3 regions of the Marinomonas sp. TI.3.20 genome follow, and region 3 is predicted to be linked to each of the others. Evidence: riboswitches for the same ligand, from Rfam matches in the RefSeq annotation. Region 3 holds a riboswitch; each other region holds the start of a gene.
What was found. A riboswitch is a leader RNA that binds a small molecule or an ion and turns the genes downstream of it on or off. The one in region 3 is predicted to bind thiamine pyrophosphate.
Positions count from the first base shown of each region.

Region 1: it holds a riboswitch for thiamine pyrophosphate, as region 3 does, so the genes downstream of both, thiC (phosphomethylpyrimidine synthase ThiC) here and thiB (thiamine ABC transporter substrate binding subunit) in region 3, are expected to answer to the same signal.
Region 2: it holds a riboswitch for thiamine pyrophosphate, as region 3 does, so the genes downstream of both, thiD (bifunctional hydroxymethylpyrimidine kinase/phosphomethylpyrimidine kinase) here and thiB (thiamine ABC transporter substrate binding subunit) in region 3, are expected to answer to the same signal.

Region 1 is NZ_JBAKAS010000002.1:93,822-97,089, forward strand. It holds gene thiE (thiamine phosphate synthase) at 1-7, opposite strand, end outside; gene thiC (phosphomethylpyrimidine synthase ThiC) at 21-1,988, opposite strand; TPP riboswitch at 2,178-2,282, opposite strand; gene rsmI (16S rRNA (cytidine(1402)-2'-O)-methyltransferase) at 2,373-3,251, opposite strand; gene V6259_RS02960 (penicillin-binding protein activator) at 3,263-3,268, shown strand, end outside.
Region 2 is NZ_JBAKAS010000013.1:37,209-40,476, reverse strand. It holds gene V6259_RS13330 (aminotransferase-like domain-containing protein) at 20-1,438, shown strand; TPP riboswitch at 1,608-1,709, shown strand; gene thiD (bifunctional hydroxymethylpyrimidine kinase/phosphomethylpyrimidine kinase) at 1,821-2,711, shown strand; gene V6259_RS13320 (ABC transporter ATP-binding protein) at 2,708-3,268, shown strand, end outside.
Region 3 is NZ_JBAKAS010000003.1:163,850-167,117, reverse strand. It holds gene V6259_RS04970 (3-deoxy-D-manno-octulosonic acid transferase) at 1-1,161, shown strand, start outside; TPP riboswitch at 1,185-1,299, shown strand; gene thiB (thiamine ABC transporter substrate binding subunit) at 1,344-2,345, shown strand; gene thiP (thiamine/thiamine pyrophosphate ABC transporter permease) at 2,345-3,268, shown strand, end outside.

The sequences.
Region 1 (3,268 bases), on a different contig from region 3:
TATTCATGTTATCTCTCAACCTAAGCCAGCTTGTCTGTGGTCAACTTGTCTGTTGTTAACTTGTCTGTGGTCAAATAGACATCACTGCCCAACTCACGAAACTGCTCAGACATTTTCTGCATACCCTCTTCGGCATCTTGCTGTGCCGCTGCCGCTTGATCTTCTAAGCCTTTGGCATACTCACGTACTTCTTGAGTGATTTTCATAGAGCAGAATTTCGGACCACACATAGAGCAAAAATGCGCGACTTTACCAGACGCCTGAGGCAAGGTTTCATCGTGATAAGCGCGCGCTGTGTCTGGGTCAAACGCAAGATTAAATTGGTCTTCCCAGCGGAACTCAAAACGCGCCTTCGATAACGCATTGTCACGTACTTGAGCGCCGGGGTGACCTTTAGCTAAATCCGCGGCATGGGCGGCGATTTTGTAGGTAATCAAACCTTCTTTAACGTCTTCTTTATTCGGTAAACCCAAATGCTCTTTGGGCGTCACGTAGCACAGCATGGCACAGCCATACCAACCAATTTGCGCGGCGCCTATGCCAGAGGTAATGTGATCGTAACCCGGTGCAATATCTTGAGTGAGCGGCCCTAAGGTATAAAATGGCGCTTCATGACAATGCTCCAATTGCTCAGTCATGTTCTCTTTGATCAACTGCATTGGCACATGACCAGGGCCTTCGATCATCACTTGCACATCGTATTCCCATGCCACTTTCGTCAACTCACCTAGAGTGCGCAGTTCTGACATTTGTGCTTCGTCGTTAGCGTCCATAATCGAACCGGGGCGTAAGCCATCGCCCAACGAAAGTGACACATCGTAGGCGGCGCAGATTTCACAAATATCGCGAAAACGCTCATACAAGAAGCTCTCTTGATGGTGAGCCAAGCACCATTTCGCCATGATGGAACCACCACGAGACACTATGCCGGTTAAGCGCTTTGCCGTCATAGGTACAAAACGCAGTAACACACCGGCATGAATGGTGAAATAATCCACGCCTTGTTCAGCCTGCTCGATTAAGGTGTCTTTAAAGACTTCCCAATTAAGCGCTTCAGCCACGCCGTTCACTTTTTCTAACGCTTGGTAAATCGGCACAGTACCAATGGGCACTGGAGAATTACGCAAGATCCATTCGCGGGTTTCATGGATGTTTTTACCGGTGGACAAATCCATCACGGTATCAGCACCCCAACGGGTTGACCAAACCAACTTTTCGACCTCTTCTTCAATGGAAGATGTCACCGCTGAATTACCAATGTTGGCGTTCACTTTTACCAAAAAGTTACGCCCAATGATCATAGGTTCGCTTTCTGGGTGATTAATATTGGCAGGAATAATAGCGCGGCCAGCGGCCACTTCATCGCGGACAAATTCTGGCGTAATGCGCGTTTGGATATTGGCGCCAAAGCTTTGCCCAGGATGCTGCTTGCGTAATAACTCACTTTTTATGGCGTCTAAATTTTGATTTTCACGCAGCGCAATGTATTCCATTTCAGGGGTAACTATGCCTTTTCTAGCGTAATGCATTTGCGTCACACATTGGCCTTCGCGGGCTTTTCGTACTGTCAGTAAGTTTTGAAAACGCAGGGATTCAAGGGCAATATCCGTTAATCGCGCTTGAGCAAATTCTGACGACACATGGGGTAATGTTATGGTGTCTTGACGGCGTTCAATCCAAGGCGCACGCATAGCCGCCAAGCCTTGGTGCACATCTATATTGGCTTCTGGGTCTGCATAAGGACCTGAGCAGTCGTACACGTAAATCGCTTCATTAGGTTCGAAGGTCAAATTATCTGGATCTGAACCGATTGGCGTATCCGTCAGATTGATTTTGCGCATTGGCACGCGAATCGACTCTTCTGACCCCGTCAGATAAATACGCTCAGACGCAGGAAAAGGCCTTGCTTGTAGGGATTCGATAAAAGTTTTGGCATCAAGACGCGCTTGATCTCGGGTTTTTTTAGTGATTTTTTGTGAGGTTGACATAAGCAGTTCCTACTATGAAAAAATAGAGAATTGCTTGTCTGGGTGCTCGATTACGACAAAAAATACCCATTATTAACGGGATTTAGTTCGCAAAAAAGATGAGCCCTGTGGAGGTATTAAAAGATGATGAAAATAACGTGACATCAAATTAACAACCTTCACAGGAGTTCATTTGATGCAGATAAGAAAAATAGAGACTTTCTTGTTTCCTACGCGGGTGTTAACCCGATCAGGTTCTGCGGATCCCGCACTTAATGATGCGATCTCAGCCAAATGGCACTCCGACAAGTGCCAACGAGTATACCCAGTCTTTCTCTAATGTAAACACTCAGCGCCCACATTAGAGTCGACCAGATATTCAGAAATCAAGCCAAGTAGGTGTTATTAACCCTGCATTTCTAGTGCCATTTTATAAAGATAATTCTTCTTCTCACCCGTTAATTTAGCCGCCATTGCCGCGGCTTGCTTAACCGGTAAATCCTCTAACAAGATCCCCAAAATACGCTTGGCTTCGAGTTCTTTTTCATCACCACTTTCTTGCGTAAAACTCAGCATTACCACGAACTCGCCGCGCATTTGGTTCGCATCGACATCAAACATGGCGAGTATTTCCGCCGCCGTACCCGATAAAAAAGTTTCAAACGTCTTAGTAACTTCTCGAGCAAGTACCAATCTAGCATCGTCACCGTAGACACTCAAAACATCCTTAATTGAATCATAAATACGATGGGTTGATTCGTAAAATACTACGGTTCCCGCTTGCGTTTTCCATGAGTCAAACAAATCACAACGTGCTTTGGACTTCGCTGGTACAAAGCCTGCAAAAAAGAATTGGTCCGTCGGCAAACCTGAGGCACACAAAGCAGAAATCAAAGCACAAGCACCTGGTACAGGCGCAACAGTTAACCCACGAGCCCGCAAGAAGCTGACAATGTGATAACCTGGGTCAGAAATAAGCGGCGTTCCAGCATCCGACACTAAGGCCACGCTTTTGCCCTCTTCGAGCAAACTGGCGACGTACTCGGATTTGTCTTTTTCATTATGATCGTGGATCGAAAAAAGCTTCGCCTCGATACCAAAGTGATTCAATAGACGGCGCGTATGACGCGTGTCTTCTGCGGCAATATAGTCTACTTCCCGTAAAATCTTTTCAGCTCTTCTACTAAAATCATCAAGATTACCAATCGGAGTTGCAACTATGTATAGCGTGCCCCTCACATCATCTGAACTATGTGCTACCATACTGCCTCTTTTATCTGTCATTTTATGAGCTTATGAGC
Region 2 (3,268 bases), on a different contig from region 3:
GTGCAAAGGAGAATACACCATGAGCCTATATCAAGATCTATCAAAGCGACTAAGAGAACACATCGAATTAGGCTTTTATAAACCGGGTGATAAGTTACCTTCTGTGCGTCAATTATCCCAAGAACATGGCGTCAGTATTTCGACGGTTCAAGAAGCATATCGTCAACTAGAACAAGATATATTAGTCGAAGCTCGTCCAAAATCAGGCTATTTTGTCGTCCAAAAACCCCGTGTTGATAATCTCCCTCGCGTATCGCGCCCACCTCAACGGCCGCTTGATGTATCCCAATGGGAAGAAGTCTTTAATATGCTAATGATTCGCGGCGACGAAAAAGGCGCTCAATTACAACATGCAATGCCAGATATGACGGTATCAACATTAAAACCGCTGTTAAAAACACTGGCAGACCTTTCTAAGAAAAGCCCAGAATTAGGTCTCGGCTATGGCGACATCAGGGGTTCTCAAGAGTTACGAACTCAGCTATGTCGCTTAGCTGGCGCTTCTGGCTGCCAACTTCACCCTGACGATATCGTGGTCACATCAGGTTGCCAAGAAGCACTTTCTGTTTGTCTGCGTGCCGTAACTGAGCCTGGGGATATTGTTGCGATTGAATCACCTAGCTTTTATGGTTCTATGCAGGCCATTAAAGCCGCTAACCTTAAGGCAATGGAAATACCCACTCACCCAGAAACAGGAATCAGTCTAGAAGCCTTAGAGCTCGCGCTAGATCAATGGCCAATTAAAGCTATTTTAGTCACACCGACCTGTAATAATCCTCTTGGCTACACCATGCCAGACGACAAAAAAGAGCGCCTTTATCGACTCGCTCAAAGCTATGACATTGCCATTATCGAAGATGATATTTATGGTGATATCGCCTACCAGTTTCCTCGTCCTAGGACCATTAAGTCCTTCGACGAAGACGGTCGAGTACTACTTTGCTCATCGTTTTCTAAAACTATCGCACCTGGCATGCGAGTTGGCTGGATTGCACCAGGACGTTATCGAGACAAGGTAACTCACATAAAATACGTCAGTAGCTCCATGTGCCCAACACTTCCACAACTCGCTATTGCGCAATTCATTCGCCTCGGTGAATACGATAAACATATTCGAACTATGCGCCAACGCTATGAAAAACAAAGAGATCATATGCTCACCGTGATCAAACGTTATTTCCCTAACGATACTCGAGTAAGTTTTCCTAATGGCGGCTTTATATTATGGGTTGAGCTTAATAAAAGTGTCGACAGTATAAAGCTAGTAGAGCAGTGCCGATTAGAAGGGGTGGGATTTGCTCCAGGACCATTATTTTCTGCGACAGGGAAATACCGTCACTGTTTTAGAGTGAACTTTAGTGGGCAAAATATGGAACAAAGAGAATGGGGAATAAAAACCTTAGCCCACATTTTGCTTAGGTTTAGCAAAACACTTTAGGCTATGTGAATATAAAACAGAGTGCCAAGCAAATAATTCATAAAAAACAATCCATAATAAATACCTAAGAACAAATACCTAAGAACAAAATAAGACTCTAATTATTATTGACGATGTTTACATTATTAAAAAATGATGAGTCTTTGACCAAATCTTGTTACCATCGTTGCCATCATAGTCGGGGGGCATTTTTTTGCTGAGATCGTATAACACGAGACCCGTTGAACCTGATTCAGTTAACACTGGCGTAGGGAACTATTGTGATAACAGTGCTTGCCACTGTGTCCCATATACCAATTTGGGCTTCTCGATAAAGCGTTCAGATAACACTTTCTGATCAAATTGGCTTATGCAGTTCCTTGCGTCACCGTTAGGAGCTCATATGTCTAGTCACTCTGTTCCACACAGCAACCCGGTTAAATACAACCACCCAACGTCTCAGCCAAACGGCCTTGGCACACCTATTGTGTTGACCATCGCTGGGTCAGACAGCGGCGGTGGCGCCGGCATTCAAGCAGACATCAAAGCCATTTCTGCCACTGGCGGCTTCGCCTGCTCAGCCATTACCGCGATTACGTCGCAAAATACCCTCGGCGTTGCGGCTATTTTTCCGATTCCACTAGACCACGTTAAGAGCCAATTAGACGCGGTCTTTAGCGACATCAAGATCACTGCCGTTAAAATAGGCATGCTAGCGGACAGCAGCATCATCAACACCGTGGCCGATACACTGCGCCAATATCGACCCAAGTTCATTGTGTTAGATCCCGTAATGATTGCCACCAGTGGCGACTTATTACTGCAAGAAAGCGCCATTAACACACTCAAACAGACGCTCTTCCCTCTGGTAGACATCATCACGCCCAACCTTCCTGAAGCTGCTGCGCTCACCGGGTTACCAAGACCAACCAACGAAGATGAGATGCTCGCCATGGTGCCCACGCTCAGAGCGTTGGGGGCAAGTTGCATACTGCTAAAAGGCGGTCACTTAGACGACCAAGAAGAAAGCCTTGATCTACTCATCACGGCCACCACAGTCGAAAGGCTCTCTGCTCCACGGATTCACACGAAAAACACACACGGCACCGGCTGTACTCTCTCCTCTGCGATGACGTCTTATCTGGCCCAAGGGTACTCTTTGCTCGACGCCGTTCACCTCGCTAAATCCTACATTAGCCAAGCAATCAAGCACGCCGACCAGCTCCATATTGGTCAAGGCCATGGTCCAGTGAATCACTTTTTTGCCCTGCATCAAGATGGCTCAACACAATGAGCCAGACACCACTTGGACTCTCTATTCAGCATGCTTGCTTGCATTACCATGGAGCAGAAACAGCCACCTTACAAGACATCTCGATGGACATTCCCGCGGGAGAATGGACCTGTTTGCTGGGGCGCAGCGGCAGCGGAAAAACCTCGCTACTGCGTTATTTGGCAGGTTTACTAGACGATAAAATAGACTGGCGCGGTAACGTAACCTGCAGTGATGGCCTGCCTTTTCAGCACCGCATTGCTTATATGGCGCAACAGGATTTGCTGCTGCCGTGGTTATCGGTCGAAGACAATGTCTGCTTAAGTTACCGTTTTAACCAACAAAAAATCACCCGTGAAGTGCGTGAAAAAGCGCGTTTCCTATTGGATCAAGTTGGCTTGCTAGCAGCGCAAAATGCACTTCCTCAAACCCTGTCTGGAGGCATGCGCCAGCGTGTCGCTCTGGCTCGAACACTGATGCAGGACAAGCCTTTTGTGTTAATGGATGAGCCCTTTTCGGCGTTGGATGCGGTGACCCGCCATAAACTACAGAAGCTGTCTTATACCCTGTTAAAAGGC
Region 3 (3,268 bases):
AGAAAAACCTATCCTGCGTATCGAGCTCGGGAAGCTTTTGGTTTTTGGCAGCCAGTTAAAGCAGATATTTGGATTCATTGTTCGTCAGTGGGAGAGGTGCTAGCAGTGCGTCCTTTGGTAGCTCAATGGGCAGAGAAATACCCTGAGCGATCAATGCTTATTACAACGATGACACCGACAGGTGCTGAGCAAGTTGAAAAGACATTTCCGTTTGCGTCTCACCGGTATTTGCCTATGGATTGGCGGTGTGCGGTTAAACGCGCATTAAAGCAGATTGACTGCGATCACTTATTGATTGTAGAAACAGAGCTTTGGCCTAATCTTCTGCTACAAGCGAGGCGTAAAGGCTTGCGTATTAATATTGTCAATGCCCGCTTGAGTGAGCGCTCTTTTAAGCAGTACCAGCGTTTTCCCCGTTTATCGAAGCGATTAATGGCATTGCCAACGAGTTTCTTGGCACATGCTCAGGCAGATGCCGACCGCTTCAGTGCATTGGGGGCGAACAATGTGTTGGTTACCGGCAGTATTAAGTTTGACCTAAGTGTGCCGGCCTCGGTTGCAGAGCAAAACTGGCATCGGCAAATGTCGAGTTCGTTTGTCTGGACTGCGGGTAGTACGCATAACGGCGAAGATGAACCTTTGCTAAAAATCCATCAAGCGTTAGTGGAAAAATACCCTGATGCCTTACTGATTTTGGTTCCTCGACATCCTGAGCGCTTTCAGAGCGTGTATGAACTGGCTTGCGAATATTTTGATCATGTCGCGTTGCGCAGCGAGATCGAACCTGCAAACTGGGCCGGGTTGAATGTTGTTATCGGAGACTCTATGGGTGAGCTGATGCAGTACTATCAAGCGGCTGATTTGGCTTTTGTCGGTGGTAGTCTTATTAAGCGGGGTGGTCATAATCCTATTGAACCTGCTTTGTTGGCTCGAGCTACACTGGTTGGGCCTTTTACCTTTAACTTTGCAGATATTACCGAGCAGCTTATCCAGCATCGTGGTGCTATTCGCTGTCAAAACGCAGAACAGCTACAAGAAGTGGTGATCTCATTAGCAGGAAAGCACAGTCAGTGCCATCGTCTTGGGCAAGCAGCCTTGCGGTTTGCTCAGCAAAATCAAGGTGCAGTGACGCGAGTTTTATCTGAAATAGACTTCCGCTAGACGACTGATTACAATAGCAACACAATTATCTCATGGGGTGTTTTGGTTGAATTTTAGCCATCACTGAGAAGCGGATACGCTAACCCATTGAACCTGATCCAGATCATGCTGGCGTAGGAATCGAGATAGCAAGCCCTTCTTGCCATTTCCCCTGTACGCCGCTCACTTTTAGGAGCGACACAATGAATAAATTTTTACTAAGCGCTGGCGCCATCACGGGGGCGTTATTGTCTTTCTCGAGCGCTTCTTTTGCCGAAACCTTGAATGTTTATACCTATGATTCTTTTGCTTCTGATTGGGGGCCAGGTCCAAAAATCAAAGCCAACTTTGAAAAAGAGTGTGGCTGTGAATTAAAGTTTGTCACCGTCGATTCTTCTGTTGGTCTTTTATCACGAATACAGCTTGAAGGTAAAAATTCAGCGGCAGACGTTGTGCTAGGCCTCGATCTTAACCTAATGAAAAAAGCAGAAAAGACGGGATTGTTAGCGGATTCTGGTGTTAATACGAGCCATGTTGTTACCCCTAATACTTGGACGAGTCCTATTTTTGTGCCATTTGACCAAGGTTATTTTGCTTTTATCTATAATGCAAACAAGCTAAAAACACCGCCGACCAGCCTGAAATCTATTGTTGAAAATCAAAATCTACGAGTCATTTATCAAGATCCGAGAACCAGTACGCCTGGGTTAGGTTTGTTGCTTTGGATGAAAGCAGTTTATGGCGATAAAGCGGCTGACGCATGGGCCACGCTAGCAAAGCACACGGTAACCGTGACAAAAAGCTGGTCTGACGCGTATGGTCTTTTCTTAAAAGGCGAGTCGGATGTGGTATTAAGTTATACAACTTCACCTGCTTACCATGTGATTGAAGAAGGCAAAACACAATATAAAGCGGCCTCCGCGAGTGAAGGATTTTATCCACAAGTAGAAGTGGCAGCGATGTTAAAAAATGCGCCACATCCTGCTTTGGCTAAGAAATTTATGCAGTTTATTCTAACGCCAGGTTTTCAGTCTACTATTGCGACGGGGAACTGGATGTTCCCTGTTGTTAAGCAGGCCAAGCCATTGCCAGCGGTTTTCAGTACTTTGCCTAAACCAGTGAAGGTGCTAACACTGTCAGCTGATGAGGTTGCTAAGCATCGTCAAGCTTGGATAAATGAATGGCTTGAAGCAACGACACGCTAATGGGGCAATGTCGTTCATCTGTTCGTCTTTTTATGCGGCTGTTACCTGCATTAATCGGTGTTTTACTCTTTGTATTTATTGGAGCCGCCAGTTTGGCGGCTCTATTGCATTATATGGATATCTCACAGTGGTCGGGATATTTACAAAATGCGTATTTGTGGCGAATTATTCGATTTTCATTATGGCAAGCGTTATTAAGTAGTGTACTTAGTTTGCTTATTGCGATTCCGGTTGCTTCTTGTTTAAGTCATCGAAAATTTAAAGGTAAAAATTTACTGCTACAGTTATTTGCTGTGTCTATGGTGGTGCCAACGATTGTTGCCATTTTAGGTATTGTTGTGGTCTATGGTCGATCTGGTTGGTTAGCGACAGGGTTAGGGATCAATGTTCCTCTTTATGGGTTACTAGGTATTTTGTTGGCGCATGTGTTTTTTAACATGCCGTTGGCAGTGCGGCTGTTGCTACAGGGGTACAATCTTGTGCCTTCTGGGCAATGGCGGCTCGCTTCTCAATTAGGATTTTCAAGAGGAGCATCGTTTTCGCTTATTGAATGGCCTTATATCAAAAAAGTTCTACCAGGTGCTTTTGTTCTGGTGTTTATGCTGTGTTTTTCAAGCTTTTCTGTTGTGTTGAGTTTGGGAGGTGGACCTAAATCGAGCACCTTGGAAGTAGCGATTTATCAGGCGTTACGCTTTGATTTTGATTTAGATAAAGCCAGCTTTTTATCACTACTTCAAGTGGCCATTTGTACGGTAGTTGCAATGGTTATTTATAAAGTGGTGCCTAAAAATCAACAAGATGCCAGCTTGTTGAAAGTGCAATCTTATTCCGTACGAGACAGTAGGGTGGCGCGCGGCTTTGATATGTTCATCATGATTATTGCTTTGTTATTAGTCTTGCCACCATTTTTGGCTATTTTTGAC